4 regions of the Maritalea sp. genome follow, and region 1 is predicted to be linked to each of the others. Evidence: predicted binding sites of a transcription regulator. Region 1 holds the regulator's gene; each other region holds the start of a gene.
The links. Region 1 encodes LexA, which represses DNA repair genes until DNA is damaged. Its sites were predicted from a motif close to TGTTCNNNNTGTGTTCNG; they were not measured.
Positions count from the first base shown of each region.

Region 2: ACSHWX_RS06475 (DUF5680 domain-containing protein) is a predicted target of LexA. The motif match lies at 6,507-6,524, and genes of this name have one in related genera.
Region 3: ACSHWX_RS00860 (PA0069 family radical SAM protein) is a predicted target of LexA. The motif match lies at 1,856-1,873, and genes of this name have one in related genera.
Region 4: ACSHWX_RS06480 (ATP-dependent helicase) is a predicted target of LexA. The motif match lies at 1,265-1,282, and genes of this name have one in related genera.

Region 1 is NZ_JBPOEU010000009.1:49,976-57,931, reverse strand. It holds gene ACSHWX_RS06975 (metal ABC transporter substrate-binding protein) at 1-835, shown strand, start outside; gene ACSHWX_RS06970 (manganese/iron ABC transporter ATP-binding protein) at 832-1,737, shown strand; gene ACSHWX_RS06965 (metal ABC transporter permease) at 1,730-2,590, shown strand; gene ACSHWX_RS06960 (metal ABC transporter permease) at 2,587-3,444, shown strand; gene ACSHWX_RS06955 (hypothetical protein) at 3,485-3,676, opposite strand; gene lexA (transcriptional repressor LexA) at 4,181-4,900, shown strand; gene ACSHWX_RS06945 (ComEC/Rec2 family competence protein) at 4,997-7,117, opposite strand; gene gltX (glutamate--tRNA ligase) at 7,247-7,956, shown strand, end outside.
Region 2 is NZ_JBPOEU010000008.1:99,977-107,932, forward strand. It holds gene ACSHWX_RS06435 (AraC family transcriptional regulator) at 53-883, shown strand; gene ACSHWX_RS06440 (AzlC family ABC transporter permease) at 960-1,679, shown strand; gene ACSHWX_RS06445 (AzlD family protein) at 1,681-2,001, shown strand; gene chrA (chromate efflux transporter) at 1,998-3,185, opposite strand; gene ACSHWX_RS06455 (aminopeptidase P family protein) at 3,226-5,055, opposite strand; gene ACSHWX_RS06460 (hypothetical protein) at 5,211-5,354, shown strand; gene ACSHWX_RS06465 (hypothetical protein) at 5,393-5,539, shown strand; gene ACSHWX_RS06470 (50S ribosomal protein L11 methyltransferase) at 5,549-6,418, opposite strand; gene ACSHWX_RS06475 (DUF5680 domain-containing protein) at 6,548-7,000, shown strand; gene ACSHWX_RS06480 (ATP-dependent helicase) at 7,001-7,956, opposite strand, start outside.
Region 3 is NZ_JBPOEU010000001.1:164,785-172,740, reverse strand. It holds gene ACSHWX_RS00865 (multicopper oxidase family protein) at 1-549, opposite strand, end outside; gene ACSHWX_RS00860 (PA0069 family radical SAM protein) at 659-1,813, opposite strand; gene moaB (molybdenum cofactor biosynthesis protein B) at 1,958-2,494, opposite strand; gene ACSHWX_RS00850 (uracil-DNA glycosylase) at 2,606-3,427, opposite strand; gene ACSHWX_RS00845 (tetratricopeptide repeat protein) at 3,597-5,318, shown strand; gene ACSHWX_RS00840 (4-(cytidine 5'-diphospho)-2-C-methyl-D-erythritol kinase) at 5,325-6,191, shown strand; gene ACSHWX_RS00835 (BLUF domain-containing protein) at 6,308-6,781, shown strand; gene ACSHWX_RS00830 (polyprenyl synthetase family protein) at 6,778-7,794, opposite strand.
Region 4 is NZ_JBPOEU010000008.1:108,070-116,025, forward strand. It holds gene ACSHWX_RS06480 (ATP-dependent helicase) at 1-1,244, opposite strand, end outside; gene ACSHWX_RS06485 (esterase-like activity of phytase family protein) at 1,406-3,595, shown strand; gene ACSHWX_RS06490 (hypothetical protein) at 3,681-4,202, shown strand; gene ACSHWX_RS06495 (chloride channel protein) at 4,223-5,857, opposite strand; gene ACSHWX_RS06500 (AsmA family protein) at 6,074-7,956, shown strand, end outside.

The DNA.
Region 1 (7,956 bases):
AGCAACGCCGGCACTTGCCAAGTTCAAGGCCGTCACCACCTTTACCATCATCGCGGATATGGCGCGGAATGTGGCTGGTGATGTGGCTATTGTTGAATCTGTTACAAAACCTGGCGCGGAAATTCATAATTATCAACCGACGCCACGCGACATAATTCGCGCGCAAGATGCCGATCTGATTTTATGGAATGGTTTGGGATTGGAATTGTGGTTTGAAAAGTTTTTCAACAATCTCCGCGATGTGCCAAGCGTCACTTTAAGTGACGGCGTTGTTCCGATGGGCATTTCCAATGGCCCCTATTCCGGCAAACCAAATCCACATGCATGGATGTCGGCAAGTGATGCGATGATCTATGTCGATAATATTGCAAAGGCATTTGCAACGCATGACCCTGAAAATGCACAAACTTATCTTGCAAACGCTGAGCGTTACAAAACTGAAATTACGGCCACAGTAGACCCTATTCGAGCGGCAATTTCACAAATTCCAGAAGACCAGCGTTGGTTGGTGACGAGCGAAGGGGCATTTAGTTATTTGGCCAGAGATTTCGGCCTTAAAGAATTGTATCTTTGGCCAATCAACGCAGATCAGCAAGGCACACCGCAGCAAGTACGAAATGTGATTGACCAAATTCGTTCCAACAACATCAAAGCGATATTTAGCGAAAGCACCATTTCATCTTCACCGGCGGAACAGGTTGCCCGCGAAACTGATGCTCAATATGCTGGTATTTTGTATGTGGACTCGTTGACTGATGAGAACGGGGCCGTGCCGACATTCCTTGATTTATTGCGGGTTACATCTCAAACCATTGCCGATGGGCTGTCACAATGAACGATTTGCATGACACTATAGTTGAGAATAACTCCCAACAGGGCATCAATGTGTCCAATGTTACCGTGACGTATCGCAATGGGCACACCGCCTTGCGCGACGCTACGTTTCAGTTGCCAAGAGGCACGATAGCAGCGCTGGTGGGCATTAATGGCAGTGGTAAATCCACCTTATTCAAATCCATTATGGGCTTTGCGCCAATTTCCACTGGCGACGTACAAATTTTAGGACGCTCCGTCCGCGACGTTTTAAAAGAAAATCTGGTTGCCTATGTGCCCCAAACCGAAGATGTCGATTGGAACTTCCCAGTTTTGGTCGAAGACGTGGTGATGATGGGGCGTTATGGACATATGGGCTTTTTGCGCCGCCCGAAAAAGCACGACCATGAAATGGTCAATCAGGCATTGGCCCGTGTGAACATGGAAGAGTTTCGGCATCGGCAAATTGGCGAACTTTCCGGCGGACAGAAGAAGCGCGTTTTTCTTGCCCGCGCTTTGGCACAAGAAGGCGAAGTCATTCTATTGGACGAACCGTTCACTGGGGTTGATGTCAAAACCGAAGACACCATTATTGCGCTATTACGGGCGTTGCGCGACGAAGGCAAAGTCATCCTCGTATCCACCCATAATTTGGGATCAGTGCCCGAGTTCTGCGACCGCACCATTTTGGTAAAAGGTACTGTCCTTGCTTATGGCAAAACAGCAGATGTCTTCACCCAAGATAATCTGGAAAAAGCATTTGGCGGCGTACTGCGTCATTTCGTGTTTGGTGGCACCGATTTGCACGACGATGAAGATGCAAGGCAAATCGCTGTCATCACCGACGACGAACGCCCTCTCGTGATGTATGGCGAGCAGAACAAGATGAAACATCGACGTTCGAAGAGCCGAAAAGATGATTGATCTGCTGCTCGAACCCCTCACCTATAGCTATATGCGCAACGCCATTTGGGTTAGCGCGCTGGTGGGCGCCGTATGCGCGTTTCTGTCTGCTTATTTGATGCTCAAAGGGTGGTCGCTGATCGGCGACGCGCTCTCCCATTCAATTGTTCCCGGTGTTGCTGGAGCCTACATGCTCGGCCTGCCATTTTCCGTTGGGGCGTTCTTTTCTGGTGCTTTGGCCTCTGGGGCGATGTTGTTTCTCAACCAACGCACCAAGTTGCGAGAAGATGCGATTATCGGCCTTATCTTTACATCGTTCTTTGGGCTGGGATTATTTATGGTGTCGATATTTCCCACATCGGTGAATATTCAAACCATCGTGCTAGGCAATATTCTTGCTGTCACGCCTTCAGATATGGTGCAATTGGTCATCATCTCAGTGATTTCACTCTCCATTTTATTGTTGAAATGGAAAGACTTAATGGTGACATTTTTTGACGAGGAACATGCACGCTCCATCGGCATCAACCCCACTGCTTTGAAAATCTTGTTTTTCACGCTTTTGAGCGCCTGCACGGTCGCTGCGTTGCAAACTGTTGGGGCGTTTCTCGTTATCGCAATGGTCGTCACACCCGGCGCAACAGCCTATCTTTTAACGGATAGATTCCCCCGCTTGATCGCCGTTAGCGTCTTTATCGGCACCATGAGTGCCTTGGTCGGGGCTTACATAAGTTACTTTTTAGACGGGGCAACCGGCGGCATTATTGTTGTGCTGCAAACGCTCGCGTTTCTAACGGCATTTGTATTTGCGCCAAAGCACGGCATTCTTGCCCAACGCAAACGCCGAATGGCACAGCCGGAGGCAAGCCAATGAGCGAATTCTTCGAACTGGCATTAATGCCGTTCCAATTTGAATTCATGCGCAATGCGTTCATCATCTCGATTTTGGTGTCTATTCCCGCCGCGCTTTTATCTTGCTTTTTGGTGCTAAAGGGTTGGTCCTTGATGGGCGATGCCATTTCACATGCAGTTCTTCCGGGCATAGTACTTGCCTATATTTTAAACATCCCGCTTGCGATTGGCGCGTTTGCCGCTGGCATGACCTGCGCAATTTCGACGGGCTACATAACCGAAAACGCGCGCGTTAAAGAAGATACGGTAATGGGGGTCGTGTTTTCGGGCATGTTCGGCCTTGGCATTGTGCTTTACACAAAAATTGAAACAGACATCCATCTTGATCACATCTTGTTTGGCGACATGCTTGGCATCAGCGTTTATGACCTGTTTGAAACAGGTATTATCTCCGCGCTCATCGCCATTTTGATCGCGTTCAGATGGCGAGATTTGTTGCTATACATATTCGACCCTCAACATGCTAGTGCCATCGGACTGCCGGTTAAATGGCTGCACTACGGCCTTTTAGCGATTATTTCACTCAGCGTTGTGGCCGCGCTTAAAGCGGTCGGCATCATCCTCGCCATTGCACTTTTGGTCGCACCGGGGGCTATTGCTTATCTCATCACCCGTCGAATTGAGCAGATGTTAATTTGGGCATTATGCATATGTGTGGGGTCTGCTTTTACCGGGGTTTATCTTGCTTTTTTCATCGACAGCGCACCTGCCCCAACCATTGTTCTCGTCATGACGGTGCTTTTTGTGATTGCGTTTTTCCTGTCGCCAAATGCCAAAAAACTATCCGGCGTAGAGACAGAAGTTTCACCTCAATAAAAAAGGGCGGTGTTGATTAGACCGCCCCTTCATACGTTGTTTATTGATGATAGTTTCGTTCATCGCTAAGCCCTATATCTTTTCTAATATGCGGGCTTAATTCACCAGCCCCCAGATAATAGGCACGTACCAATTTCCGTTTTTGACGTGCCTCAATATAGTTCAGGAAAACCTGACCAAAGCGGCCTAATCGTTCGAAATATTGCTCCGATATTGCGTGTTGTTTTTTCATGTGAATATGCTCGGCCAGAACCACAAAGCTCCGCCGCTCCTCATTTTGAATAAATTTGTACTGAAATCACCGCGCAAAACTGCGCAGGAACGAACAGCGACTGATTGTTGATCATCCACACCGTGTGCAGACAAAGAGAGTTGAAAGGTGAATCCTAAAATGCAGCAGCTAGGACGCTGGACAAAGGATCAGTTGCGCTAGTGTTAAACTGGCAAACAATTTGCCAGAAGCGTTTGAAATGTGAACATATGAAACCTCCTTGGCGTTATGGCTGGCGGGACCAACCTGTTTTAAAGACAATCGTGCAATACGCTCGCAGAAATGCAACTGCAACTAAAAACTGCGACAGTTTGGCACATGCGCTCCAATTGTTGCAATTTGAACACATAGTTAGGTCGCCCCAAAATGGATACAAATTCTGCACCACTTGCAGAACATATAAAGAACAGTTATAGTTGTTCAACATTTGTTCCGATTCTATTTCAGGCTGTAAAGGACTTCAAAATGTTGACCCGCAAGCAACATGAACTGCTTATGTTCATTCATGAGCGCATGAAGGAAAGTGGTGTACCGCCCTCATTTGATGAGATGAAGGATGCTTTGGACTTAAAGTCCAAGTCCGGTATTCACCGCTTAATTACAGCTTTGGAGGAACGGGGCTTTATTCGTCGCCTGCCCAACAGGGCGCGAGCGATGGAAGTCATTCGTTTGCCAGACAGTATGAACCCGTCTCTTGGTGGTAAGAAGTCCAAGTTCGAACCCAGTGTCATTCAAGGTGATCTTGGCCGCGCCAGAGAACCTGTTTCCGCCTCCACAATTGCGCAGGATGAAAACCCCAACGCGCCTGTTACGATCCCTGTGATGGGACGAATTGCGGCCGGTGTTCCTATTGCAGCCATTCAAGAACAAAGTCACACCATATCGGTTCCACCTGAAATGTTGGCTGGCGGCGAGCATTATGCGCTCGAGGTTAGCGGCGACTCTATGATTGATGCAGGCATTTTTGATGGTGACACGGTACTGATCAAAAAGCAGGTTACGGCCAGCAATGGTGAAATTGTTGTCGCTTTGGTCAATGACGAGGAAGCAACATTGAAACGTTTGCGCAAAAAAGGTCAGTCCGTGGCCTTAGAAGCAGCAAACCCTGCTTATGAAACAAGAATTTTCGGCCCTGACCAAGTAGCGGTTCAAGGACGATTGGTTGGTTTATTTCGCAAGTACTGACCCCGTTGGGACCTAGTGGCCCCAACATCCCCGATTGCGAACACTTGACCCGACAGCTATGCTTTTCGCATCGGTTGCTCGGGTTTTTTTATGCACTCAAGGACGCCATGGTCGGTTTTCATCGTCTAGTGCCCACTTCACGTCAAAACCTCCGGTTTTGTTCCTAAATAATGTGGCGACGCCGAACCGGTCTAATTCTTTTTGTGTAATCACTAACGCGTTCGGGCAACTAACGGACCGCCGTTGCCTAACGATCAGGATGTCGGCATTGGGGCAATCTTCCCGTAAGCCAACGCTGTTTTTAACTGCAGAAATGACAAGTCCGTCGATCTGAGCGCTGCAGCCATGTTTGTCACAATTGCCAATCGCTTCATTGTTTAGCATATCGGCGCCAAACCGTTCAGACCAAGCCCTTGTTGTAAAACTGTTTGATTTGCGGCCGAGCTGATTGAACGACGCCCCATTATTTACAATTATCGCTTGTGTGCTGTCAGATATAACTGCAAACGGAAGTCTGGCTGGCCCGAAAGCAAACAGGCAGATTGAGAAAACAATTGGTGCGGCAAATTTGATTTTTCCATGGAAAAAGCTCAACCATCCGAGCATCACCAAACATGCAGGCAAAACCCAATTTGCCAACATTGGCGTCTGTGTGAAATCTGCACTTATGGCCGAAATATGTTTAGCAATTTGAACGATCAAATCGATGCCTGCGCCCATCAACAGCAAAAATGGTTCCTCAAGACCAAGAGGCATTAAAAGCACCGAAATCAATCCACACGGTAAAACAAAAAACCCAACAATGGGCACTGCGATCAGGTTGCCGAGCAAACCTAGCGGCGCGAATTGTTGAAAATGCACCGCAGCAATCGGGGCTGTCGCAATTCCAGCGATCAAGCTGGTTAGCGCAATCCCGCCAAACAATTTTGCCCAATAGGGAAAAACGATGGCCGACCGGCCAATGCCTGCGTAAACTGCGACCAGTCCGACCACTGCAGCAAAAGATAGCTGGAACCCAGGTTTGAAAATCTCATGCGGAAACATCAAGATGATCACAATCGCCGCAAGAGCAACGTTACGCATGGTGATGGCGCGGCGGCCCACAATGATAGCCATAAAAGCCAAAACCAACATCAAAGTAGCCCTTTGGGTCGCCAAATTTGAACCAGAAATCAAAAGATACGCAATTGCCACCCCAATCGCCACCAATGCCGCCATTGGTTTTATCCGTCGGTCATGCCGCACCAATTGCGATATAAACAGTCGAACCAGAATAAATACACTGCCCACAACCAACGTGAGATGAAGCCCGGAAATGGCAAGCACATGTGCCAATCCCGCATTCGCAATTTCCTCTCGAAGCTCGCTGGCAATGCCAGATTGGTCACCAATTATCAGTGCTCGTGCAATGCCCGACTGCTGATCTGACAAATATTGATCCAACCGATTTCCAATCGACCACCTCAACCCATCAATGTTTGCCGAAAGAGATTTTCCACCAGGCTCAATTATTTTGGCTGGTCCCAAGGAACTTGCAAACCCACCTACTCCCGCGAAAAAACTGTGAAATTGCGCATCATAACTATCAGCGTAAACCGGCTTGGGCACGGGAATAATTCGCGCCCGCAATTCAATTCGATCACCCAGCTGGAATGCATTTTCCGGGTCAAAATGTTCGCTTTTTACGTTCAGCCGCAAACGCCGAACATTCACCAAGCGCGTATCACCAGCCAGTTGGTCAATCACCAGCCGTTCTTTACTACCTTGGATGACCGTTCGGGCAACAACTACGCCCGAAAGCTGGTCAACTGCCATAGGATAGCTGATCATGAAGGTGCCGAACCATTGGGCGCTCAGCGAAATTAAGGAATAGCCAAACCAAGCAGCAAGTGTCAGCGCTAAAGCCCTTCCTGTTCGCTGCCGAATTCGTTGCCAAATAAAGCAAATACCCAGCACGAAAAGAACGAACAAAACCGCCATCCAGTTTGGTTCAAACCGAACATTTTTATAGATGGAAATGCCAAATATCAGCGCAAATGGCAGCAGCACAATGAACTGACGATGATAAATTGCACTAGAAACGGCATCGGCGAGCAGATTAGCAGGCGATTTGCGTTGTTTTACTGCCGCATTCGGGCGCAACCTTACAGGTTCGTCGCCCTTGGGCGACAATTGAGTATGGCTTTTAAGTATCGTTTCGCCTTCAAAAGCGGCCATTAGCTCGCCTCTATCTTGCGCAATATTCCGCTTATGTTACACATGCTGCAAAATTTCGCCAGCATTGCCTCCATCTCGGAGCAACAAGCGGTGCCATCAGCCTTCATTTGATAATTGAGAACGCTCAGCATGACAGATAAAGTGATTACACGGTTTGCGCCGTCACCAACCGGATTTTTGCACATCGGCAATGCCCGCACTGCCCTTTTCAACTGGGCCTTGGCCAAATCTCTTGGCGGCGAAATGTTGCTGCGCATTGAGGATACCGACAAAGATCGCTCAACCGACGAAGCCATTGCTGCCATCATCACCGGCATGGATTGGTTGGGGCTGGACTATGCAGGTGAGCCAATCTTCCAGTCGAAAAACATCGATCGACACACCGAAATTGCCAATCAATTGCTGTCGGAAGGCAAAGCCTATAAATGCTACGCCACCGCTGAAGAATTGACGCAAATGCGTGAGAAGGCGAAAGCAGACGGACGCCCAATGGTCTATGATCGTCGTTGGCGAGATCGGCCTGAAAGCGATGCGCCAGCAAATACACCATTTGTCGTGCGGATCAAAGCACCAACCAGCGGCGAAATCGTGGTTCATGACAAGGTGCAAGGCGACGTGCATTTCAAGGCTGAAAACCTTGATGATTTTGTTATTCTGCGCTCTGACGGTTCCCCGACCTATTTGTTGGCCGTTGTGGTTGACGATCACGATATGGGGGTCACTCACATTTTGCGCGGTGACGACCATTTGGTGAATTCGGCAAGACAAATCACGATTTATAATGCGCTTGATTGGCACATTCCGACGATGGCGCACACGCCGCTTATTCACGGACCAGA
Region 2 (7,956 bases), on a different contig from region 1:
TGGTTTAGTCTTTATGCCTATGGAGATGATTTCCCAAAAAGATGCAGTTTGCATGGAGCTAGAAAGTGGTGAGCGCGCCAAGTTCTGGCGTGAGGAAACCTATGACAGTTTGGAGTGTCTAAAGGCGACATTTCTGCGGCATGAGTTTTCGCCCCACACCCACGAAACGTTTGTGATTGGTGCGGTTGTTTCAGGCTATCAGCGTCACAAGCTAAAGGGTTCAGAATCCGTGGGCGGACCCGGTTCTGTCTTTATGATCAATCCTGAAGATGTGCATGATGGTCGCCCGATGGAGATGGGCTATAGCTACCGTATGTTTTACCCATCCGTAAAACTGATGGATGAAATCGCTGCAGGCTTGCCGGGGAAACGCCAGACTGGTTCTTTGTTCTTTCGCGACCTGATGCTTGAGGATGCCCGTATCGCTCAGGCATTAATTCAAACCCATAATGTGCTTGAAACGAGCCCGGACCAGTTGGAAAAGGACGAAGCCATTTTTTGCTCGTTTGGTGCGCTTATTGATCATTACGGTAGCTGGTCCACTGGTGTTTTACAAAAGCGAGAGCCAAAAGCGATAGAGCATGTTTGTGAATATATGCACGCTCATTTTGGTGACGACATCAATTTGGAAATGTTGGCGAACATTGCTGGCATGAGCAGGGCATACTTTGTGCGGGTTTTCAGAAAACACATGAACCAAACCCCACATAGTTATCTCACCGATATTCGTATTCGTGGCGCACGCAAAATGCTGCATCAAGGTCAAAACCCGATGAATGTTGCTATTGATTGTGGGTTTTTCGACCAATCGCACCTCAATCGGCAGTTCAAACGCCGCATTGGCACCACCCCCGGTGCATTTAAAGATATGCACGCCCAATAGCGCCAATTGTTGTGCAATATCGTCCAATTGATTTTCAAATAAGTTGCTATAGATAACGTTCTATAGGGGAGAATTTATGAGTAACTCAGAAGCCGCACGATTACCGCGCAGTGATTTCAACGAGGGTATACGCGCCATTGCGCCGTTGGTCATCGCCGCCTTTCCCATAGCATTGGTGTTTGGTGCGCTTGCGGCTCAAAAAGGTCTGACCCCGTTTGAAACCATGTTGATGAGCGGTGTGGTGTTCGCTGGCGGATCACAGTTTGTCGCCATTGATTTCTGGGCGACCCCAGTGCCTTGGATCGCGATTACCATCAGCGCCTTATTGGTCAATATCCGGCATATTTTGATGAGCGCATCGCTTGGCAGCAAAACCCGACAAATGGGATTTGGAAAGCAGCTTATTGCATTTGGTTTTCTTGCCGACGAGGTGTGGGCTTTGTCCGAACACCGAGCACGCAAAGAGGGCACAAGCTTCGCCTTTATGATGGGGCTTGCATTGCCGTTTTACGTCAATTGGGTGGTGACAACCGGGGTGGGCGCGAGCCTTGGTACTATGCTGGCTGATCTTGATCCGGCCAAATGGGGCTTGGACTTTGCCTTTCCGGCAATATTTATCGGTTTGATTATGGGCTTCTGGCAAGGCAACAAAACCGGGATGATATTGGCGGCAAGTGGACTGAGCGCGATTGCCTGCAAAGCATATGTTCCGGGCGCTTGGTACATCGCCGCTGGCGCTGTGGCAGGTGTCGTGGTTGCTGCGTTTCTTGCTGACCCACAGGTCGAGGGAGAGTAAGATGCAGTCGTTTTTTCAAGTCGACCCGGCTGTACTGCTCGCCATCATTGGTATGGGCATCGCTACATATCTGACCCGGATCGCTGGTTTGGTGTTGGTGCGCTTTGTTGATTTGCGTGGACGCACACGTGCGGCGCTTGAAGCTGTGCCGGTTGCTGTTTTGATGTCTGTAATCGCGCCGACAGTTTTGGCCACGGGCATTGCAGAAACATCGGCAGCGATTGTGACCATGCTGGCGGCGACACGATTGCCGTTGCTCGGGGTGGTTGTGGTCGGCGTTGTTAGCGCCGCCACATTTCGAGCAATGCTGGGGGCAATTTAAACAAGGCCCAACAGGCTGCCGACAAGTGCGCCGAGCAGCACCACAATCCATGGTGGTGTTTTCCAAACGGTGAGCAACAAAAATGCTGCTGCGCCAAGGGCGAAATCAGCAGCCGATAGAATGCTGCTTTGCCAAATCGGCGCGTAAAATGCACCGGCCAGCAACCCCACAACCGCTGCGTTGGCCCCAGTTAACACGGAGCGCGCTTTATTTGCTGAACGGAGTTGATGCCAATAGGGCATGATGGCGTAGACCAGCAAAAAGCCGGGCAGGAAGATGGCAATCGTTGCAACAATCGCATTGCCAAATGCCATGGGCATCGGCGCGCTTGCTGCCCCCAAAAAGGCCGCGAAACTAAATATCGGGCCGGGCATGGCTTGGGTCATCCCATAGCCAGCAAGGAATGTGTCTTTGCTCACAAGCCCGTTGCCCACAATCTCGGTTTCAAGTAGTGGAAGAACGACATGCCCGCCACCAAATACCAGTGCGCCAGCCCGATAGAAACTATCGAACAGTGCAATTCCATTGCTCTGGACGGTTTGGGCGAGCACGGGTAAACCAAGCAACAGCACGACAAATGCTGCGAATGCTACTTGTGCTGCTGGCTTCGCGATATTGATTGGATCGGGAGTTGAGTTGGTTTTCTCTTCGTTCGATTTGATCACTAATGCCCCAACAAGTGCGCCAAGCACAATGGCCCCGACTTGACCTAGTGGGCCGGTCACTAAAGTAACAAAGGCAAGCGCTGCAACAGCAATTGTTGCTGTGGTTTTCGTGTTGCACAGGGACTTTGCCATGCCAAGAACGGCTTGCGCCACCACAGCAGTTGCGACAATTTTTAGGCCGTGGATCATGCCCAGACCGAAAATTCCTGTTAGCGTATCCGCGTAAAGCGCAAACAGAACCAAAAGGGCTGCAGACGGAAACGTGAAAGCAACAAACGCTACTATGCCGCCCAAAATACCGCCGCGTTGTAAGCCAAGGGCGAAGCCGACTTGTGAACTGGATGGACCGGGCAGGAATTGGCACAGGCCAACAAGGTCCGCATATTCTGCTTGTGTGAGCCATTTGCGCTTTTGCACAAACTCGGCATGGAAAAAACCCATATGCGCCACTGGGCCGCCAAATGAGGTGAGGCCAAGTTTGCCAAAGGCAGAAAGAATTTCAAAAACCGGGCGCGACATTCGCTTGATGTCCTTATTCAAATGCCGCGCTCACTAAACTTTAAATTGCTTTAGTTGCGTCAGCCAACCAAGCTTTTGACTTATCGTCTAATTGTGACGATGCCATCTCATTGCACTTTTCATGATAATCATTGAGCCAAGAAATCTCGTTGTTCGTCATCAAAGATTTATCGATCAAGCGCGTGTCGATTGGCGTAAAGGTGATGGTTTCAAATGTATAGAAGGGCGTTTTCTCGGTGCTATGTGGGCTTTCGATCACAACGAGCAAGTTCTCAATGCGAATGCCATATCCGCCTTCAATATAGTAGCCTGGCTCATTTGAAATAATGTTGCCAAGTTCGAGCGGCGAAGTATTCTTTTTGGAAACGCCACATGGCCCTTCATGCACGCCCAAAAAGGCACCCACGCCATGGCCAGTTCCATGGTCATAGTCTAGTCCTTGTGCCCAAAGAAATTGCCGGGCCAAAACGTCTAGTTGAACGCCAGTCGTGCCTTTTGGGAATTGAGCAAGACTAAGGGCAATCATGCCTTTCAAGACAAGCGTGAAGTCCCGTTTTTGTTCAGGCGTTGCAGGGCCAGTGGCCATGGTGCGGGTGATGTCTGTTGTGCCGTCAAGATATTGACCGCCGCTATCAACCAGCATCAGTTCACCTGGGACCAAACGTCTATCCGAGTTTTCGGTTACCCGATAATGGCACATCGCGCCGTTCGCACCCGAGCCAGAAATGGTCTCAAAACTGATGTCGACGAATGAATTGGCTTGGCGTCGAATTTGTTCAAGGTGTTTGACGATTTCGATTTCGGTCAACTCGCCTTTTGGCGCTTCTTCATCAAACCAAGATAGGAATTTGGCCATGGCCGCAGAATCAAGGCGTTGAGCAGATTTCATTCCATTGATTTCAACTGCATTTTTGAGAGACTTTGTGCGCAAGACGGGGTCCGGATCTTTAATCAGCTTGCCGTCTGCGTCCAAAACAATGTTTGCCAGTTTCGACGGACATGTATTGCCATCGAGCCAGATTGTTTTTCCCTTGCTGAGCGCCGCCAAATCTGCCTCAAGCTTTTTGATCGGATGAAGAGAAATGGCGTCACCCAGTTCGTTTTTGAGCAGGTCTGTGATTTTTTCAGGCTGAACATAGAGCTTTGCAGCGCCGGATTGCTCGACAGTGGCGAAGCCCAAGGTTACTGGCGTGTTAGGAATGTCAGAGCCGCGAATATTGAACAACCAACAAAAACTTTCTGGCAATGTCAGCACAATGGTGTCTGCGCCGCGTTCTTTAATTTTGTTAGCGAGGTCTGCGATTTTGTCGGTAGCCGACTTCCCGGTTTGCTCGATTGGTAACGTAAAAATTTTGCTGGTTGGTGGCTTTGGCCGATTGGCCCACGTTTCATCGACCAAGTTGGCGCATTCGATCAGTTCAATATCGGCGCTAGATAGAGCGCTGCGCAGTGCTTTTATGGCGTTTGGGGTGTGCAACCAACCATCAAACCCAACTTTTGCACCAGCTGGCAGTGCGTCGATGAGCCATGCAGACGCAGCGTTCGGTTTCATTTCAATGATTTCCATGGCGTCAGTATCTGTTTGGGCGGGGGCCTGAATTGTATATCTGCCATCAACACAAAGTGCGGCACGATCTTGGGTGATAATTGCATAGCCTGCTGATCCAGTGAAGCTTGCAATATAGGCTAGTCTTTCGTCGCCCTCAGGCACGTTTTCACCGCGATGCGCGTCATCTCGCGGTACAAGAAAGGCATCAACATTGGCGTTGGCCATTGCTTTGCGCACGGCGGACAGCCGAGGCGCAACGGTGCTCGGATCGGTTTTGTCGTTGAAATGCTGCAATTGCGTTGTGCTGTCATTGTTTAACATGCGGTTTTTACCTTTTGGATGGTGTGCAGGGCATTCCGAAAACGCATGGCTGCGGTGCGCGTTTGGTCCTACCTAAATTTTTTTACTACGCTACATTGATTTCACAAATTCAAAAAAGCAACCCCACAAGTTGTGGAAACATTAGGAGTTTTGAAATGACACAGTCAGCTGGATTTTTCCGTAGTGTTGTTGATGCGATGATCTCTTCTCGCACTTTAAAAGCCGAACGTCAGGTTGCTCAATTTTTGAAGACACAAGGACATGATGCGATCAACAATGATCGTATGAACGGATTTTGATTTAGGTGCGAACGCCCAACTTTCTTAGGATTTTAAAAATGGCCAAAACTGGTTTCTTCCGCAATGTAATGGACGCAATTGTTTCTTCACGCAGCAAACATGCTGAGCGTGAAGTTGCTCGCTTTGTAGAAACAAACGGCTATCGCCGGTTGTTGAACGAGCAACGTTCAACCGGTGGCATGTAAGGTTTTACCTTAAGCCTCACGTTGCAATCTAAGAATTGTCCAATCGCCCTTTTCGACACGTTCGAGAAGGGCGATTTTGTTTGTTTCGTAGGCTTGGATCACATTATCAGCCTGCCGCGTTAAAAGCCCTGCTAGAATAACAATGGCGCCTTCGCTGGTGTGCTTGGCAATATCTGGTGCCAACTCAACCAACGGCCCTGCCAAAATATTGGCCAGCACCAAGTCAAACGGACCTTTTTCCACGAAGATAGGATGGTCCATGCCGGTTGAAACCGCCGTTTCAATTTTGTCAGCGACATCATTGATTTTAGCGTTTTCAAGGGCAACCTCAATTGCCTTTTTGTCGATATCAGTCGCTAGAATTTTCTGATCAAACCGTTTGGCAGCCGCGATTGCCAGAATACCGCTTCCCGTTCCAAGGTCTAATATATTAGCTGGTGTTGTGTCTGAGTTCGCTACTGTTGAAATTGCCTGCAAACAACCCGTTGTTGTTTCGTGGTGGCCAGTGCCGAATGCTTGGCCTGCATCAATTTTAATTGCGATCTTACCAGTCGGGAGCGGTGTTTCGTCGTGGCTCCCATGGACGAAAAATTCTCCCGTATCGATGGCGGACAGACCTTCCAGCGAGTGCGCAACCCAGTCTTTATCCGGCACCGGCTGAATGGAAAACTCGACTTTGCCTTTCAACAGGCTTTTGGCCAATGCGTTGAACCGTTCGACGTCGGGCTTTTGGTCGCAAGTCGCCTCGAATACCCAGTCCCCATCAGCATTTTCAAACGCCGAAGCTGACAGCGCCAATCCATATTCTTCCATCACGGCGTCCGCGAGGGCGAAAGCATCTTGTTTGGACATTGGGACGGTGATTTGTTCAAGGGTCATCGAAAGGCTCCTAATTTAATGCGGTTATGAATTATCGTGGCTGTTTGGTCAATTTATTTGCTGACAAATGCTGTCGATAGATCTAAATTGTTCTTGTTTCGTTCACTTGCATATAAGGGATTCTTTTTTATGGAATTGGAACAATTTATCGTTGAAGCAAAGGCGCGAACATACGTTTCGGGTGGGAAGACGAGTGCTTCGAGCCGATCAAATTCGCACGACTTGCGTTATGAAAATGGCGAATGGTCCTATTTGGACAGCTATTTTGGTGGCACTGACTTTGTCGGGCAGGAAGCCGTTTGGTGTAATGGAGAGCCTTTATGGTCGATGTGCTATTATGGCCAAATCCTAAAGGCGGGCCTAATTGATGCAGAACGAGCTGGCGAAACCATTTTGGCCGCGTTGAGCGAAATGTACGCGCAAGGTCGTTTTCTAGGCGGTTTTAAATGGTCAGGACCGCACGGGGATTATGTTGATAGTTCAGTAGGTGATGTGTCTTCATTTGAAGGCAAAGAAGTTATTATTGTTGGCGACGATATTGCTTATCAACTTCGATATTTTGGCGGTCTAATCAAGGCCTAATCAGGCGCGCTTAATAAAACTCTCGAGTACTTTTTTACGCCCAACAGACGGAAAATCAATTGTTAGCTTGTTGCCGTCTACGCTAGCGATAATGCCTTCACCGAATTTGAGGTGCAAAGCTTTGTCACCCGGTTTGAATGAGGATGACGACGAACTGGACGATGATCCCGAACGGGCGACCATTTCGCCCTCTATGGTTGGGCCTTTGTCATAACCACGGTCTTTGTGCTGTTTTTGAGCGCGTTGCCAACCCGGTGTTTCATAAACGCTATCAAACGGGTCGCGGTTATCGAATTTTGACGCTGTATTTCTGCCACCATAATTGTATCCGCCATAGCTTGACCCTGTGTCTTTAACCTCAACGGCATCTGCAGGCAGTTCGTCCAGAAAACGTGAGGGCAGTGCGGTCTGCCAAAGCCCATGAATGCGTCGGTTTTGCGCCACAGTCAGTTTTGCACGTTTTTTGGCGCGGGTAATGCCCACATAGGCAAGGCGACGTTCTTCTTCTAGTCCGGTGCGTCCACTTTCATCCAGCGAACGCTGATGAGGGAACAGCCCTTCTTCCCAACCGGGAAGGAATACAGTGTCAAACTCCAAGCCCTTGGCTGCGTGCAAGGTCATAATAGAAACCGCATCTTCATTGCCATCGCCACTATCGCGTTCCATCACCAATGAGACGTGTTCTAGGAAACCGCCCAATGTTTCAAACTCTTCCATGGAACGAATGAGTTCTTTTAAGTTTTCCAACCGACCGGGCGCGTCTGCTGAACGGTCGTTTTGCCACATTTGGGTGTAACCGCTTTCGTCCAAAATGGCCTCGGCGACTTCGGCGTGTGGCAAATTTTGTAACCGCGATGCCCAATCATCAAACTGGGAAATCAACATACGCAAAGTGGATCGCTGCTTAGGTTTAAGCTCGTCGGTTTCGATCAAATCGCGTGTGGCTTGGATCAGCG
Region 3 (7,956 bases), on a different contig from region 1:
CTTAAATAAGGCTGCAAATTGTCCGTCATTCCCTAACCGGAAATCCCGGATATTCAACGGTAGGTCTTGATTAAATCCGGGATCTTCTGGCTCGTCAACAATCAACATGCCGGTCATGCCACGCGCCATCTGGTCCAGCGTGTTGCAGTGCGGGTGATACCAAAATGTACCCGCGTCTGGTGAGCGGATTTGATAACGAAATGTTTCGCCCAACTCGATTGGATTTTGGGTGAGGTAAGGCACGCCGTCCATGGCGTTCTCATGCCGAAATCCGTGCCAATGAACAACACTTGCTTCATGCAAATTGTTGGTGACCTCGACAGATTTTGTCTCGCCTTGCTTCAAGCGGATCACGGGCGCGGGGCCGTCTGATCCAAAGCCCATCATCCGCTCGGTAATTTTGCCGGGCATGATTTCATGGCTTAAATAATTGAGTGGCAACTGCAAATCGGCAGCCATAGCACTTTGTGCCCAGCCATAGCTTGCAGCAGACGCCGCCAGCGTGGCCGCTGACCCCAACAAGAATTCACGACGGGACATGCCCAACATAAAATGCGCCTCAATCCAAACCCAACACCCTAACGGCAACCGGCATCAAATTAGGCCAATTTGAGCGAAAAGCGAAACGCCAAATTGTCACAAAACACGGTTTTAGCAACTAGAACAAGCTCAGTTGATCATCTTGCTGCTCAGGTTGGGTGAACAGATCTGTACGCAGATGAGGAAGGCGTTTTTTCAGCCCATTTCGATTAAGCGCCAACTCAAACCGACGTTGCATTTGATAGGCATAGGGTCCAACACCGGTCATGCGTGATCCATAATTTGGATCATTATCCTTTCCACCGCGCACACTACGCACCAAATTGAGCACATGACGTAACTTATCAGGATAATAACGCAGCAACCATTCGCGGAAAATATTACGCACTTCGCCGGGCAAGCGAAGCATGATCATGCCAGCCGAAACAGCGCCTTGCGCCGCTGCCGCATCAATAATTTTTTCCAATTCACTATCGTTGATCGCTGGGATCATTGGCGCGGCGATGACTTGGGTGGGAATACCTGACTGGCTTAAAAGCTCCACCGCTTCAAGCCGCTTGGACGGCGTGGAAGCGCGCGGCTCCAATTCACGCGACAATTTGCGGTCCAATGTGGTCACTGAAATGGCCACATGCACCAATTTAAGCTTGGCCAGTTCTGTGAGCAAATCCAAGTCGCGCACGATCAATGCGGATTTGGTGACGATGGTTACTGGATGTTTGAACTCAAGCAGCACCGTCAAAATTTCCCGCATCAATTTGCGTTCCCGTTCAATGGGTTGATAGGGGTCGGTGTTGGTGCCGATGGCAATTGCTTTAGGTGCATATTTTTTGCGGCTTAACTCTTCGCGCAACCGCTCTGCCGCGTTGACCTTCGCATAAAGCTCCCGTTCAAAATCGATGCCCGCCGAATGCCCCAAATAGGCATGGGTTTGGCGTGCAAAACAATAAGAACAACCATGCTCACATCCCCGATAGGGGTTAATTGAGCGATCAAAATTCAGATCAGGCGATTCATTCTTAGTGATGATTGTTTTCGCGCGTTCGTCGCGCACATTGGTTTTGAAGGCCGGTAAGCTTTCTAAAGACTGCCATCCATCGTCAAAACTCTCGCGTTCAAACGGCTCAAAGCGGCCAGAGATGTTGCTTTGTGCGCCGCGTCCGCGATTGCGATCTGGCGATACCATATTGTTGGCTAATATATCGCGATCAGCACTTTTGGCGATGCGGGCAAAACTGTCCGGTGGGGGCGGCAAACTAGCGTGAATGGGCACAAGAAACCTCGCGACAAAAGTTAACAAATCGTTCTTGTCAAATAGAACAAAATGAGAACAAATTGTCAATCAGCAATTTTGCATGGGTTTACATGCGCGCTTGTTCACGCTGGAAATCTGAGGTTTATTGCTATCTCAGGTAGCTTATCGACTAGAATATTTGGGCAAAACTTCCAAGAAATTGCATGGCTTATGCCGCGAATCCAATTGGAAATTTATCACCCCCTGCCAGCCATCGCGACAAGCGCCTCGAGAGCCGGGAAGGCAAAAGATCAGCGTCGAGCCAGCAAGTCCGCCAGTTGCGCGGCTTTGAATGGTCGAGGTGCCGATTTGGGCAGCGGAATATTGATGAAACAGAACCGAAAAACCGTCCATAACTTTATCAAATAGCGGGGTAATTGCTTCGGGGGTGACATCACGTTGTGAAAAGCCGGTGCCACCAGTTGTGATCACCACATCAATTTCTTCATTGTCGACCCATGACTGCACGCGCCGACGGATCAAATGCTCATCGTCTGTGACGATGTCTCTGTCGAGCACAAGGTGTCCGCTATCTTTTATCATCTGTTTCAAAAGCGCACCCGAATCGTCGGTTTCTAGTGTTCGCGTGTCCGAAACGGCCAGAATAGCGAAGTTGAGCTTCACCATTTCTTGTGATTCATCGATTTTGGATTTGAACATGAGCTTGTCCTTATGAGCGTCGAGCAGACCATTGGCATTCTTTCGAGATGTCACAATGATCTAGCGCAAATGGGGCAGAACAATCAATGCGACAGAACAACCATAAAATACCTAGTTTAGTTCAGCCAACTTGGATTTAAGGCTTAAAACATCACGCCAAACCAAGGCTTTTTGGGCCGGCTGTTTCAGCAAATAGGCAGGGTGCAAAGTGGCCATTGCGACGCAGGAATGCGCGCCAACGTTTAATTCACGCCATTTGCCCCTGAGCCTCAAAATGCCCATGTCTGTTTCAAATAGTGTCTTTGATGCAGCGCCACCCAATGTAATGATCACTTTGGGGGCAACCAGTTCAATCTGGCGGATCAAAAACGGCAAGCAAACAGCGGTTTCAGCAGGCGTTGGGTTGCGATTGCCCGGCGGACGCCAAGGCAAGGCGTTGGCAATAAAAACCTGTTCTCGGTCCAAGCCGATAGAGGCCAGAATACGGTCGAGCAACTCTCCTGAACTCCCCACAAACGGAGTGCCTTGCATATCTTCTTCGCGCCCCGGTGCTTCACCAATCAACATGATTTGGGCGTCTGGGTTACCGTCCGCAAATACTAGATTTGTGGCGCGGTGTTTTAGGGGGCAGCCGTCAAATTGCTCCATTGCAGCGCGCAACGCATCTAGGTTTTGTGCAGCGTTTGCAATTTTTTTGGCTTCATCAACATTGTGTGTTTCGGGCTGCAAACGACTTTGTTCAGCCGGCGGACGAGACGCATTGGTGCTGGCAGAGTTTGCGGGATGAGTTGCTTTTGTTGGCGCTTTTACGGGTTGAGCCGCCGCTGCAAACCGATCAATAGGTTCGTCGACAAGGGCGATGTCAACGCCCATTGCGCTGTACCACTCAAGAGCAGCACGCATTTGCAAAATTTCATCACCACTTGAATGCATATTGGTGTCTTATCATGGGTGCAGCGCCCCTGTCAGCGGCAATCGAGAAAAAGTTGCTTGGTTGTGAACAAACATTTGGCGTTAAACGGTTGCACATGTGCCATAAAATGGCCAATCTCAGGCCCGATAGATATCTAGCCGATTCAATCGCGACAGAAAGCATTTATACGTGAGCATAAAAACCACATTGATTTCCGCAATTCTTAGCGCATCCATGGCCTTGGGCGGTGTCGTTCAAAGCGCGAACGCGCAAGACGTTTCCAACGCGGATCAATTCCATCTTTATTACCCATCTCCATCCGGAAGTTTTTTGGCCGGGCGTAGTGCTTTTCTTGATCATCGGGCCGACAAAGCCGCAAGCTATTTTGTCGATGCGTTAAGCGCAGACTGGGACAATATCGTTTTGCTGGACCGCGCCTTTATGTCATTGTTGGCGTCTGGTCGGGTTGAAGAGGCTGAAGATATTGCCCGTCGGCTCATAGAACTTGAACCAAATAATGAAATTGCTCGGCTTGTTTTGGGCGTCGTCGCCCTAAAAGAAAGACGTTATCGTTCGGTTCAAAACGCTCTATCTGATATGTCGAAGGACACTTTATTCGGGATCACATCAAATGTGGTTCTAGGCTGGTCTCAAATTGGCGACGGTAATCCCAAAAAGGGGATTGATACTGTTGAGGATATCACCCAACAAGGTTTTCAGGGCTTTCTGGTTTTTCAACGGGCATTGATGGCTGATGTTGGTGGCGACAAGAAAAATGCTGAGTTGCTTTACGCTCAAGCACACAAAGTCGACCCGTTCGTGTTTTCAATTGTTGACGCATATGCGCGTTTTTTGGCGAACAATGGCCGGTTCGATGAAGCCCTAGCGGTGATCGAGCGGTTTAATTCACGCGGCCTTTCCCATGAAAATATCGCGAACCTGACCGAAACGATTAAAGCAGGCAAACGTCCCGGCAAAATGGCGGAAAACGTTCAACAAGGCGCCGCAGAATTGTTGCGCGGATTGTCTTCGGCTTTGTCGCGGGAGGCTGCATCCAACGTGTCACTCGTCTTGATGCGGCTGGCGACCTATATGCATCCCAAATCTGATTTTGTCGCTTTCTCCTTAGCTGACATTTTAGAACAGTCTGAGCGGTATGTGGAAGCCAATGGAATTTATGCAAAAATTCCACGCAAATCGAATTTGCATGGAACTGCTTTGGTGCGTACTGCGGAAAATCTGCGCGAACTAGGCGAAGTTGATGGCGCGATCAAAACGCTAACTAATATCGTCAATCACGACAAATCAAACATCACGGCGATTTTGGCCTTGGGTGATACGCTGCGCTCAGACGAGCGTTATGAGGAAGCAAAACAAATCTATTCCCAAGCGCTAGAAATTACTAAAGGCGAACTTCCGACGGATTGGCACCTCTTCTATGTGCGCGGTATTGCATTTGAACGTTTAGGCGAATGGGACAAAGCCGAAAGTGATTTCAAAAAAGCTCTTACGATTTATCCCGATCAACCACAGGTGCTGAATTATTTGGGGTATAGCTGGGTTGATCAGGGTATCAATCTTTCTGAAGCGCTCGCGATGATCGAAGAAGCGGTCAGCTTGCGACCAAATGACGGGTACATTGTTGACAGTTTGGGCTGGGCTTACTTCCGGCTTGGGCGGTTTGAAGATGCGGTTGAAACGCTTGAACGCGCCACACGTTTGACCCCAAGTGACCCGACAATAAACGATCACCTTGGCGACGCTTATTGGCGCGTTGGACGTAAGCGGGAAGCTGGTTTTCAGTGGGCGAAATCTTTGGACATGGACCCAGATGAAGATTTGATCGAAATACTCAATGAAAAGCTCAAATCTGGCTTGCAAGACGATACCACGGTCGCAGATGCAGGCTAGATCCATATGAGTGTATGGAGCGAACCTGCGCCAGCTAAAATCAACTTGTCGCTGCATGTGGTGGGTCAACGCGAAAATGGCTATCACGAATTGGAAGGCCTAACGGTTTTTACCCAATTATGCGATGAGCTAACAATACGAGAAGCCAAGGTAGATCGCTTACATACGATTGGACCGTTTGCCAAAGCGCTGGCTGACGAACGCGCGAATATTGTGCTTAAAGCGCTGGACGGCTTTCGCGCCGCGTGGCCAAACACAATACCTGACGGGGTGGATATCACCCTAAATAAAATGTTGCCGGTTGCCGCTGGTATCGGGGGAGGGTCCGCCGATGCCGCTGCGGCTTTGCGCATTGCGGCTAAGATGGCTGGGGCCAATATTGCAACAGATCAATTGGCGGATTTGGCGCTGGAACTTGGCGCTGATGTCCCCATGTGCCTGTTTTCGCGCTCTTGTTTGGTGCGCGGTGTTGGCGAAAAAGTTCAAATCCTAGAACCTTTCCCCAAATTACAGCTTGTCCTGGCAAATCCCGGCATTGGCGTGCCGACGGCCAAAATATTTCGGGCGCTAAAGTCTAAAAACAACGCGCCGTTGCCAAACTTGCCAAGTGAAATGTCGCATAGTGCAGCACTTGGGTTATGGTTGCAGGACACCAGAAATGACCTTGAAATCCCTGCAACCAGTGTGGAGCCTAAGATCGGGCAGCTCACCCGTGAAATGGCAAAACTTTCGGGCTGCATCATTTCGCGTATGTCGGGGTCCGGGGCGACTGTGTTTGGTGTATTTGGCGCGGAACGCCAAGCGTTGATGGCGGCCCAGCAATTGCGCGCCCAATTCCCCCATTATTGGATTGCTCAAACGCCAATCATCTAGAGGTAAATCTAAACAGCTAATTAACTTAATCGCCGGTTCTAACTTCATTTTTTTTCATAAATTTCAAATATCTATCTTTATCCTCTCCAGGTGAAATTCAGCACAGGAGATGCGCAATGCTTACAACAGATAATATGTTGCAATCATTTCAGATCATTTACGCCAGTTTGGCCGTTAAAGAGCTAGATCAAGATAATATGAGAGATCTGTTGCAAATTGCGCGCAAGAACAATTCTAGCGTCAATGTGGGCGGCATGTTGGTCTATCATGACGACTGCTTTTTGCAGGTGCTTGAAGGGCCAAGAATTGCGGTTGAGGCGATATTCAAACGTGTTTCAACCGATCCGCGCCATACAAATGTAAATCTCTTGCTGAAATGCGAAATCGTTGACGCTGAGTTTTCTGACCGGTCAATGGCTTGCATTAACGCGGATGGCGAAAACAAAAGCATCGAAGGCTATGTCAATTATTTAGAACAGCTGGAAGAACAAGTGCAGGTAGATACCCGCGCGCTGCGAGTTTTGCGCCGATTTAAAAATGGCAATTGGCGTCATGTGGTGCTGGACGAAGAGCTAATCCTAAGCGCTTAGCTGGCCCGTTCAACACAATAGTCTGCAATTTCTATAAGAATGTCTGCACCATTAAGGCCTGCGAGCGGTTCAAGAGCTGATTTCGCTCGGGCAGCGTGGTCAAGTGCGCGATCAATCGTTGCTTTAAGCGCACCGCATGTTTGCAAAATTTGTGCAACGCGCGAAACAATCGCTTCATCGGCATCGACTTTTCCAAGGTGCTCGCGGATAAATTGAGCATCTTGCTCAGGCGCATGTTTTAGGGCGTGCAAAATGGGTAGGGTCATTTTGCCTTCACGCAAATCATCGCCGATATTTTTGCCGATTGTGCCAGACAATCCGCCATAATCCAAAGCATCATCGACCAATTGAAACGCGATACCAAGTTCAGCGCCATAAGCTTTAAGCGCTTCACGTTGCGCATCGTTAGCACCGCCAGCCATTGCGCCAACTTCAGTTGCGGCTTCAAAAAGCGCTGCTGTTTTGGCTTTTATAACTTCAAAATACTCGTCGACATTTGTGTTTAAGTCGTTGGCCTTTGAAAGTTGAAAAACTTCGCCTTCTGCAATAATTGCTGCTGACCGAGACAGCACATGAAGTGCCCCCAAATCGCCAGCTTCAACCATCATCATAAAGGCCTGGCCAAGCAAAAAGTCCCCAACGAGAACGCTCGCGGCATTTCCCCAAATCTTGCGGGGGGCAAAACGACCGCGACGCTTGTCGCTTTCATCCACCACATCATCGTGCAACAGCGTGGCTGTATGCATGAATTCAACGGCAGCCGCGTAGCTAATATGTTGACTGTTTTTGGGTTCAAACATCATCGCCGCAGCGATGGTGAGCATGGGGCGCAAGCGTTTGCCACCAGCCGAAATCAAATAATTGGCGATCTCTGGGACCATTTCAACATGGGACGTGATACGCGAAAGAAGCAGCTCGTTGACAGCTTCCATTTCGCTTGAAGTGTGCGCAATCAACTGCTCAACAACTGGTTGAGTGTTCACTTGTTCCGCTGTTGCTTCAATTGTCGTCATTAATGCTCGCCCTAACGCCCATTCGAGGAGCGTCAATTGATCTCAAGTCGTTGATGGAGGCAACATGCCGCCTTCGCAATCTGCAAATGATCTTGTTGGTCTTGGTCTCTCGCGCTAAGGCTATGCTATAACCAAAGGCATAACGTCAACCTGAACAGGCCA
Region 4 (7,956 bases), on a different contig from region 1:
TCGCGAATTTCTTTGCGTTCATAAAAGCGCGGACCACCGATTACGCGATAGTTCAAACCAAGCTTGATAAACCGCTCTTCAAACTCGCGCATTTGAAACGATGCCCGAACCAAAATTGCCATTGAGTTGAGCTTGTGGCCTTGGCGCTGGAATTGTTCAATTTCTTCGCCGATGGTGCGGGCTTCTTCTTCCGAATCCCAAACAGACGTGACGGAAACGGGTTCACCTTCTTCACCGACATCGGTTTGCAATGTTTTGCCCAACCGATCTTCATTGTGCGATATCAAGTGAGAGGCAGCGCGTAAAATTTTTGACGTGGATCGGTAATTGCGTTCAAGTCGGATGACTTTGGCGCCCGGGAAGTCTTTTTCGAAGCGCAAAATATTATCGACCTCGGCACCGCGCCAGCCATAAATCGACTGGTCATCATCGCCCACAACACATACATTTGAGTTGCCTTGCGCAAGCAACCGAAGCCACAAATATTGGGCAACGTTTGTATCTTGATACTCGTCCACCAGCATATATTTGAAACGCTTGTGGTATTCTTGGAGGACGCCGGGATTGTCTTTTAAAACGCGGATACATTCCAGAAGCAGATCGCCGAAATCCGCAGCGTTCAGCGTTTTCAGCCGTGCTTGATAGGCAGCATATAGTTTCGCACCTTTGCCATCAGCAAAAGCACCGGCATCTGACATGTCCAACTGCTTGGGTTGCAGTCCTTTATTCTTCCAGCCGTCGATCATATGAGCGAGTTGGCGGGCGGGCCATCGCTTTTCGTCGATATTTTCAGCTTGCAGCAATTGCTTGAGCAGTCGAATTTGATCGTCAGTATCAAGAATGGTGAAATCTGATTTCAGACCAACGAGTTCGGCGTGACGTCTTAAGATTTTCGCACCGATTGAGTGGAATGTGCCAAGCCACGGCATCCCTTCTACGGAGCCGCCTACAAATTTAGCAATCCGTTCTTTCATCTCGCGGGCGGCTTTGTTGGTAAAAGTCACCGCCAGAATTTCATGGCCACGGGCTCTGCGTGTTGCAAGAATGTGCGCGATGCGGGTGGTCAGAACGCGGGTCTTACCCGTTCCTGCACCAGCCAGAACGAGTAGGGCGCCATCAATCGATTCAACGGCGTCTTGTTGCTCGGCATTTAGGCCTTCAAGATACCGGGGCGCACCGCCGCCAAATTGGGACGTAATGGGGCCAGGTTGTGAGCTCGGTGCTTTGCCAGGTCTTGGACTCATAGTCTTGCAATCATTACGTGCGCTCGAATCTTGTTTTGTTCTTTATATGCCACCTGCATATATTTGTATATGCGGAGGTGCATGCCGAATTGTCATATCGCTGTTGTAATGGGCGACTAATCGAAGTCGCGGTTTAACCCACAACTCAGGAACCGCTTAACATGAAATCCGCTCACATTTTGGGTGCAATTGCATTTAGCGCTGTTAGTTTTACAGCCCTTAGTGCTGCTGCTGCCCCACATTTCAACCGAATCGCAAGTTTTCCAGTTGCCAGCAACATTCCAGCTGACATGGACGCCAAAAGTGAATCTTCGTCTGAAATTATTGCCGCGACAGAAGACGGCATGACCTTGGTTTATTCCGACAGCCCTTTGGGCGGACTTGGATTTGTCGACATAGCTGATCCCAAAGCGCCAAAACCTGCTGGTTTTATGGCACTTGGAGGTGAACCAACTTCCGTTTCTATTGCTGCAGGTATAGCATTTGTTGGTGTCAATACATCTGAGAGCTATGTCGCGCCGTCAGGCAATTTGGCAATTATCGACATCGCAAGCAAAACCGTTGTTGCGAGTTGCGATCTTGGTGGTCAGCCGGACAGTGTTGCGGTTTCAAAAGATGGCTCACTGGTCGCGGTTGCGATTGAAAATGAGCGTGACGAAGACCTAAATGACGGCGAACTTCCTCAATTGCCAGCTGGCATGGTGACAATCTTTGATATCGAAAGTGGCATGGCTAACTGCGATAGCATGAAGGTTGTTGATCTTACGGGCCTTGCTGAGATTGGTGGGACCGATCCTGAAGCTGAGTTTGTTGACTTCAATTCGCAAAATGAAATCGTTGTTTCCATGCAGGAAAACAACCACTACGCGATCATTGATGGCAAAACGGGTGAAGTTAAAAATCATTTCTCTGCCGGTTCTGTAGATCTTGAATATATCGACATTGATGAAGAACGTGCTTTTACATTCGATGGTGCTCAAGCTGCGCGTTTGCGCGAGCCAGATGCGGTGAAATGGTTGGATGATAATCGTTTTGTTGGCGCCAATGAAGGTGACTATAAAGGCGGATCGCGTAGCTTCACCATCTACAATAAAGATGGCTCTGTTGCTTTTGAATCCAATACTTCTTTGGAAGTTTTGGCCGCTCGAGCTGGTCATTACCCAGAAAAACGCTCCGGCAATAAAGGTGTTGAACCTGAGGGTTTGGCAACAGGGAAATTCGGCGACGACATGTATTTCTTCGTTCTTTTGGAACGTGCTTCAATGGTTGGTGTTTACAAAGACACAGGTGCGGCGCCTGAGTTCGTTCAACTTTTGCCATCTGGTATTGGACCAGAAGGCGCGTTGACTATTCCTTCTCGCAATCTTTTCGTTTCAGCAAACGAAGTCGATTTGATTGAAGATGGTGGTGTTCGCTCCCACGTCATGATTTATGAATTGCAGGATGCACCAGCGGCCTATCCACAAATCATGTCGGACATGGCGGATGAGCATCGGCCAATCGGTTGGGTAGCGCTGTCGGGTCTGGTTGCTGATGCTGATGTGGCTGGCAAACTTTATGCCGTCAACGATAGTTTCTTGCGTGCGCAGCCTTCAATTTACGAAATTGATGCGACGTCAAAACCTGCAAAAATCACCAAACGTATTGGTGTAACCCGTGACGGTGCGCCTGCCCAAAAGCTTGACCTTGAAGGCATTGCTTTGGACGGCAAGGGCGGCTTCTGGCTTGCTTCAGAAGGCCGGACAGATCGTTTGATCCCACATGCCATTTACAATGTGAATGCCAAGGGCGAAATCAAAGCCGAAATCCCGTTCCCTGCTGAATTGTTGGCTGTTGAGAAGCGTTTTGGATCAGAAGGTATCACGGTTGTTGGCGAAGGTGACGACACGGTTTTGTGGATCGCGATCCAACGTGAGTGGAAAGATGACCCCAAAGGCCAAGTGAAATTGGTTTCTTACAAGCCATCAACCAAAGAATGGGGCGCTTTGCGCTACCAACTTGAAACTGGCGAAAAAGGCTGGGTTGGCCTATCAGAAATTACCGCGCATGGTGACTATGTCTATATCGTTGAGCGTGACAACCAAATTGCTGAAAATGCAAAGATCAAAAAGCTATATCGCGTAAAACTTGCAGATATGGTTCCAGCGGCTCTTGGTTCAGAGTTGCCGGTCGTAGCTAAGGAAGAGGTTCGTGACTTCTTGCCCGACTTGAAATCGCTGAACGGATACGTTCAAGATAAAATCGAAGGCTTTGCAATTGATGCGTCTGGCGAAGGTTTTGCGATGACGGACAATGACGGTGTGGATGACCATTCCGGCGAGACATTGTTCTTCTCTATCGGCAAGATGTAGCATCAAAGTTGAATTGAGTTTTAAACGCCCGGGTCTTGGACCTGGGCGTTTTTTTGTGCATGTTCAACATAGCAAGGAGCGGGTGATGTCGATAGTTGATGTAATTTTGTCTTTTGATGGCAAGCATGTTGATGAATTAAAGCTTGCGGTAAAAAATGGAATTTCTGGTGCTGAATGGCATCAAGTCGCGACGTATTTTTCACATCCAGACACAAGGCTCCAAGCCAGTGCAACTTGGTTGGTGAAAACTGCGCTTGAACAGTCAAAGCCGGTGCCATCTGACGTAGTCGATAGCCTGTTGTCAAATTCAGCGCTGCTTACGGGATGGGAGGCAAAGCTTCACCTGCTACAGTCAATTCAGTTCTTAGATATTGACGATGCGCAAACGCAAAATGTGCGTGGGTTTATTAAATCTTGTGAAGCAAGCAGCAAAACTCTATTGCGCGTATGGGCACTCGACGCGTTTGTGCGGTTGAATTGCAATGATGAGATTGGCGTTGATATAGCGAAAGGCAAAACCCAATCGGCCCTCAAAGATGATGCAGCTTCAATGCGCGCTCGCGCACGAAACCTTTGCAATGAGTTCCCCCAATTGGCCAAGATTTAAATATCAATTCAAAAATAGTCCTACAGATGCTCTTCGCGGCTTTGTTCGACTAGAGCTTTGTTGAAGCTTGAAAGCGCGTCGACATGTGTGACCCATCCGACTTGGCGCATGCGTTTGCCGGTTCCTTCCATCACTGGAAGTCGTGATTTGTGGGTGGCGTCGAATGCACGAAGGGCGTTTTCCAGCGTGTCCTTGGATTTTAGCCAAGGCTTACCGGAAAGGATGTCGAAGGGTTCTTCCTCCCCCTCCTTATCAAATGGCGTCATGAAATCGCGCACCCGGAAATACTTCACAAAATGCCGGTGTGGGCCTTCTTCCAGCATGATGCCACGGGTGTAAAGTTGCCAGTAGAAGAATGACCGGCCCATAACGGCTTGGCTGATGCCGGTGGAAATAGACACTGCAAACAGCAAAGCAATTGAGAATGCAAAACCGCCGGTAAGTTCAAAAATCATAACGGTAGTGGATATTGGTGCGCCAAGCACTGCAGCGGCGACAGCTCCCATGCCAATGATGGCGTAGAGTGCCTCGGATGAGGCCATTTGTGGGAACAAGGCGGCCGCCATTAATCCAAATGCGCCGCCGGTCATCGCCCCCAAATACAGGGCCGGGGAAAATATCCCGCCGCCCATTCGCGACGCGAGCGTGATCGCCGTTGCTGCGGTTTTCGCGATGATGAGCGCCAGCATGGTTTGTAAGGACCAATGGTTGGTCAATGCCCCGTCGGTTGCTTCATATCCAACGCCCAGAATTTGCGGGAAGAACAGCGCGATGAACCCGACCGCCGCGCCACCGATGACTGGGCGGAAATAGTCTTTGATTTTGAAATGCCGCGCCACCCAGTCACTACCGATAAGTGAGGTTTGGAAGCAAATAGCAACGATTGCACAGGTAACACCCAACAGGGCGAAAGCCGGAATTTCCCAATAGGACGTTATTTGAAAATCAGGCACCAAAAATGCAGGATTGTCGCCAAACCAGCCACGAGACATGGTGGAAGCAATAACGGATGCGATGACAACGGGCACAAATGCGGACATCGCGAAGTGGCCAAGAATGACTTCATGGGCGAACAAAACACCAGCGATTGGCGCGTTAAAACTGGCTGAAATCGCTGCTGCGACACCGCAACCCAGCATAATCCTACGGGCGGAAGGGGGCAGTTCGAAATATCGAAATAATGCTTTTGAAACGGAGGCGGCGAAATAAACAACTGGACCCTCACGGCCTGCGCTGCCGCCAAATCCCAGTGTTATTGCCGATATCGCAGTGCCAACCAATGCTTCTTTGAGGGAAAGCTTTTTCCCGTCATGTGCGCGGGCTTCGATGACGTCCGCGACGCCACCATGTCGCGATTTTCGGCGAAAAAACAAAATTAGGCCAACAAGGCATCCACCAACGAGGGGGCCGCCAAAAGTGAACCACCAAGGCAGTGACGCTAACTTATCCAAAAAGCGTTCTGAAGTGGTGCCCAACCAGAGAAATTGCAGCCAACCGATTAGGGATCGAAAGAGAATCGCGACAGCGCCACCGGCAACACCTGCGCCAATAGATAGAAGCCACATTTTTGGCTGTTGGGCAGATCTAAATGACGCGAGGTGAGGGTGCACCCAGCGATAAACAACACGATAAATGAGGCGTGCATTTTTTGCCATTTTTGCGCGCGATCCCCCTAAAACCGCACTTGATCGTTAGTTTGTGATAGGCCTGTTTGACGCAGTTGTGCAAGAGGAAATAGCCTAAAGCGGTGATTTCACATGTGAATTGCCCATTCTTGCGACAATTTATGGTGACGAGCGGCTTACAAACGCATAGTGTTTTAAGTGAGTTTTGGAATTTTAAATGAACTTTGAAATGCTGCGGTTAGCTCGTTGTTAAATCGGCTTTATATTGTTGTTGGTGTTGTTGTTATTCTGCTGCTCGCGGCAGCATTTGTTGTGCCGCGGCTTTATGATTGGTCGCCTTATCGCGACCGCATGCAAGAAATCGCTTCTCAAGCGTTGGGGACACCTGTTGCGATAAATGGCGACTTATACTTCACGTTGTTGCCTCAACCGCAAATGCGTATGTCCAAGGTTGTTGTTGGCCCCGAAGATTCTCCTATTGCAGAAATTGAACTTGTTGCCGCCGATTTGGCGCTCATGCAGTTTTTGCGTGATTTTTATGAAGTGCAAAAACTGGTGCTGCACACGCCCACATTTCACTTAACAGTCGCGGAAGATGGCGGCTTTGAAATGCCGTTCTCGCTGGCGCAAAATGGTGGACGTGACAATGTTGCGATCCAGGATGCGCAGATCAACAATGGCAGTTTTTTACTGAGCGACATGCGATCCGACGAACATTGGCGTGTTGACGACATTCATGGAAATCTGAGTGTGACGGCCCTAAGGGGGCCATTTGCCTTTAATGGAAACGGTCGCCTAGACGAACGAGAGTTTGCCTTGCGGGTCAATACTTCGGATGTAAACGTGCGTGGTGATATCCGCATAAGTTCGTTTTTGACCCCGGCTGATAAGAGTTTTTCGCTTTCTAGTGAAGGGCTTTTGACCACCGCTGCTTTGTCGCCGTTTTATGATGGAGACCTCACCCTTCGCATTGCGCCACAAAATTTGGCTGAAAACGAAGTGCGCGGTGACGCAATTTTGGAAGCAAAAGTTCAGCTTGAGCCAGAGCGTTTTAAATTGACTGAATACTCATTGCTGCCGGATGAAAACCGTGCTGGAACCCGGTTGACAGGTGCTGTTGATTTGCGACTTGGGGCCGACCGTCAATTTGATGCGGTTGTTTCGGGCGGCGTGGTCAATTTGCTACCGGATGATGCGTTGAATGTGGGGGAAGATGACCCCTATGCGCTGGTGTCGTTGATTACTCAATTGCCCGCCCCACCGGCACTGGGTAATGTTGCCGGGACCATATCGGTTGATATTACAGAGTTGGGATTGCGCTCGATTGCGCTGAGGAATGTGCTTCTTGACGCCACGACAGATGGTGCGGATTGGCAGATTGAGAACTTTAGCGCCAAGCTACCCGGTGATAGCGCACTGAACCTTGCTGGCAAGTTGATCGATGCGCAGGGGTTTGCCGCATTTGACGGTAAGATGTCGCTTGATACTGATCGCTTGGATGCATTGGCCCGATCGTGGCGTGCATTTGGGGAAAGCAATCCGCTTTTCGGTGCCAAGGCGAGCTTGGTTGGTGACGTGGACTTTTCATCTTCAGGTGCAACTTTTGAAAACTTGGAATTTAATCTGGACGGGTTTGCCGTGCAGGGCCGTATAGACTGGCGTGAGGAAGAGATAAGACGTTTGAGCGTTACTGCTCAAATCGGTGCATTTGATCAAAAGGCAACTGAACAATTGCTTGGTTTGCTGCCCGATCCAAACCGTGCGAACAAATCTTTAAGTAGTTTCCCCGCAGGCACATTTGAGATGAGCGCCAATAGTTTGGGGCTTGGGGGGCAGCTTGCAAAAGATGTATTGCTCGAAACGGCTTGGACAAAAGACGGGGTAGAGGTTGAGCTGCTTCGAATTGGCAATATTGCCGATATTCGCCTCGATGGAAGCGGGCAGCTGCAAGGAACTGTCCAAGCCCCTCAATTGGTGCGGGGTAAGTTGCGTGCTGATTTGCAGCCTGATGCGGATGTTGCAGCACTTTGGTCCATTTTGCCATTACCAAAATTGCATTCTTCAATTGAAAATATTTTTTCCGCCAATCGACCGGCGCGTTTTGATTTTGATCTGTCCGAACCGGGTGG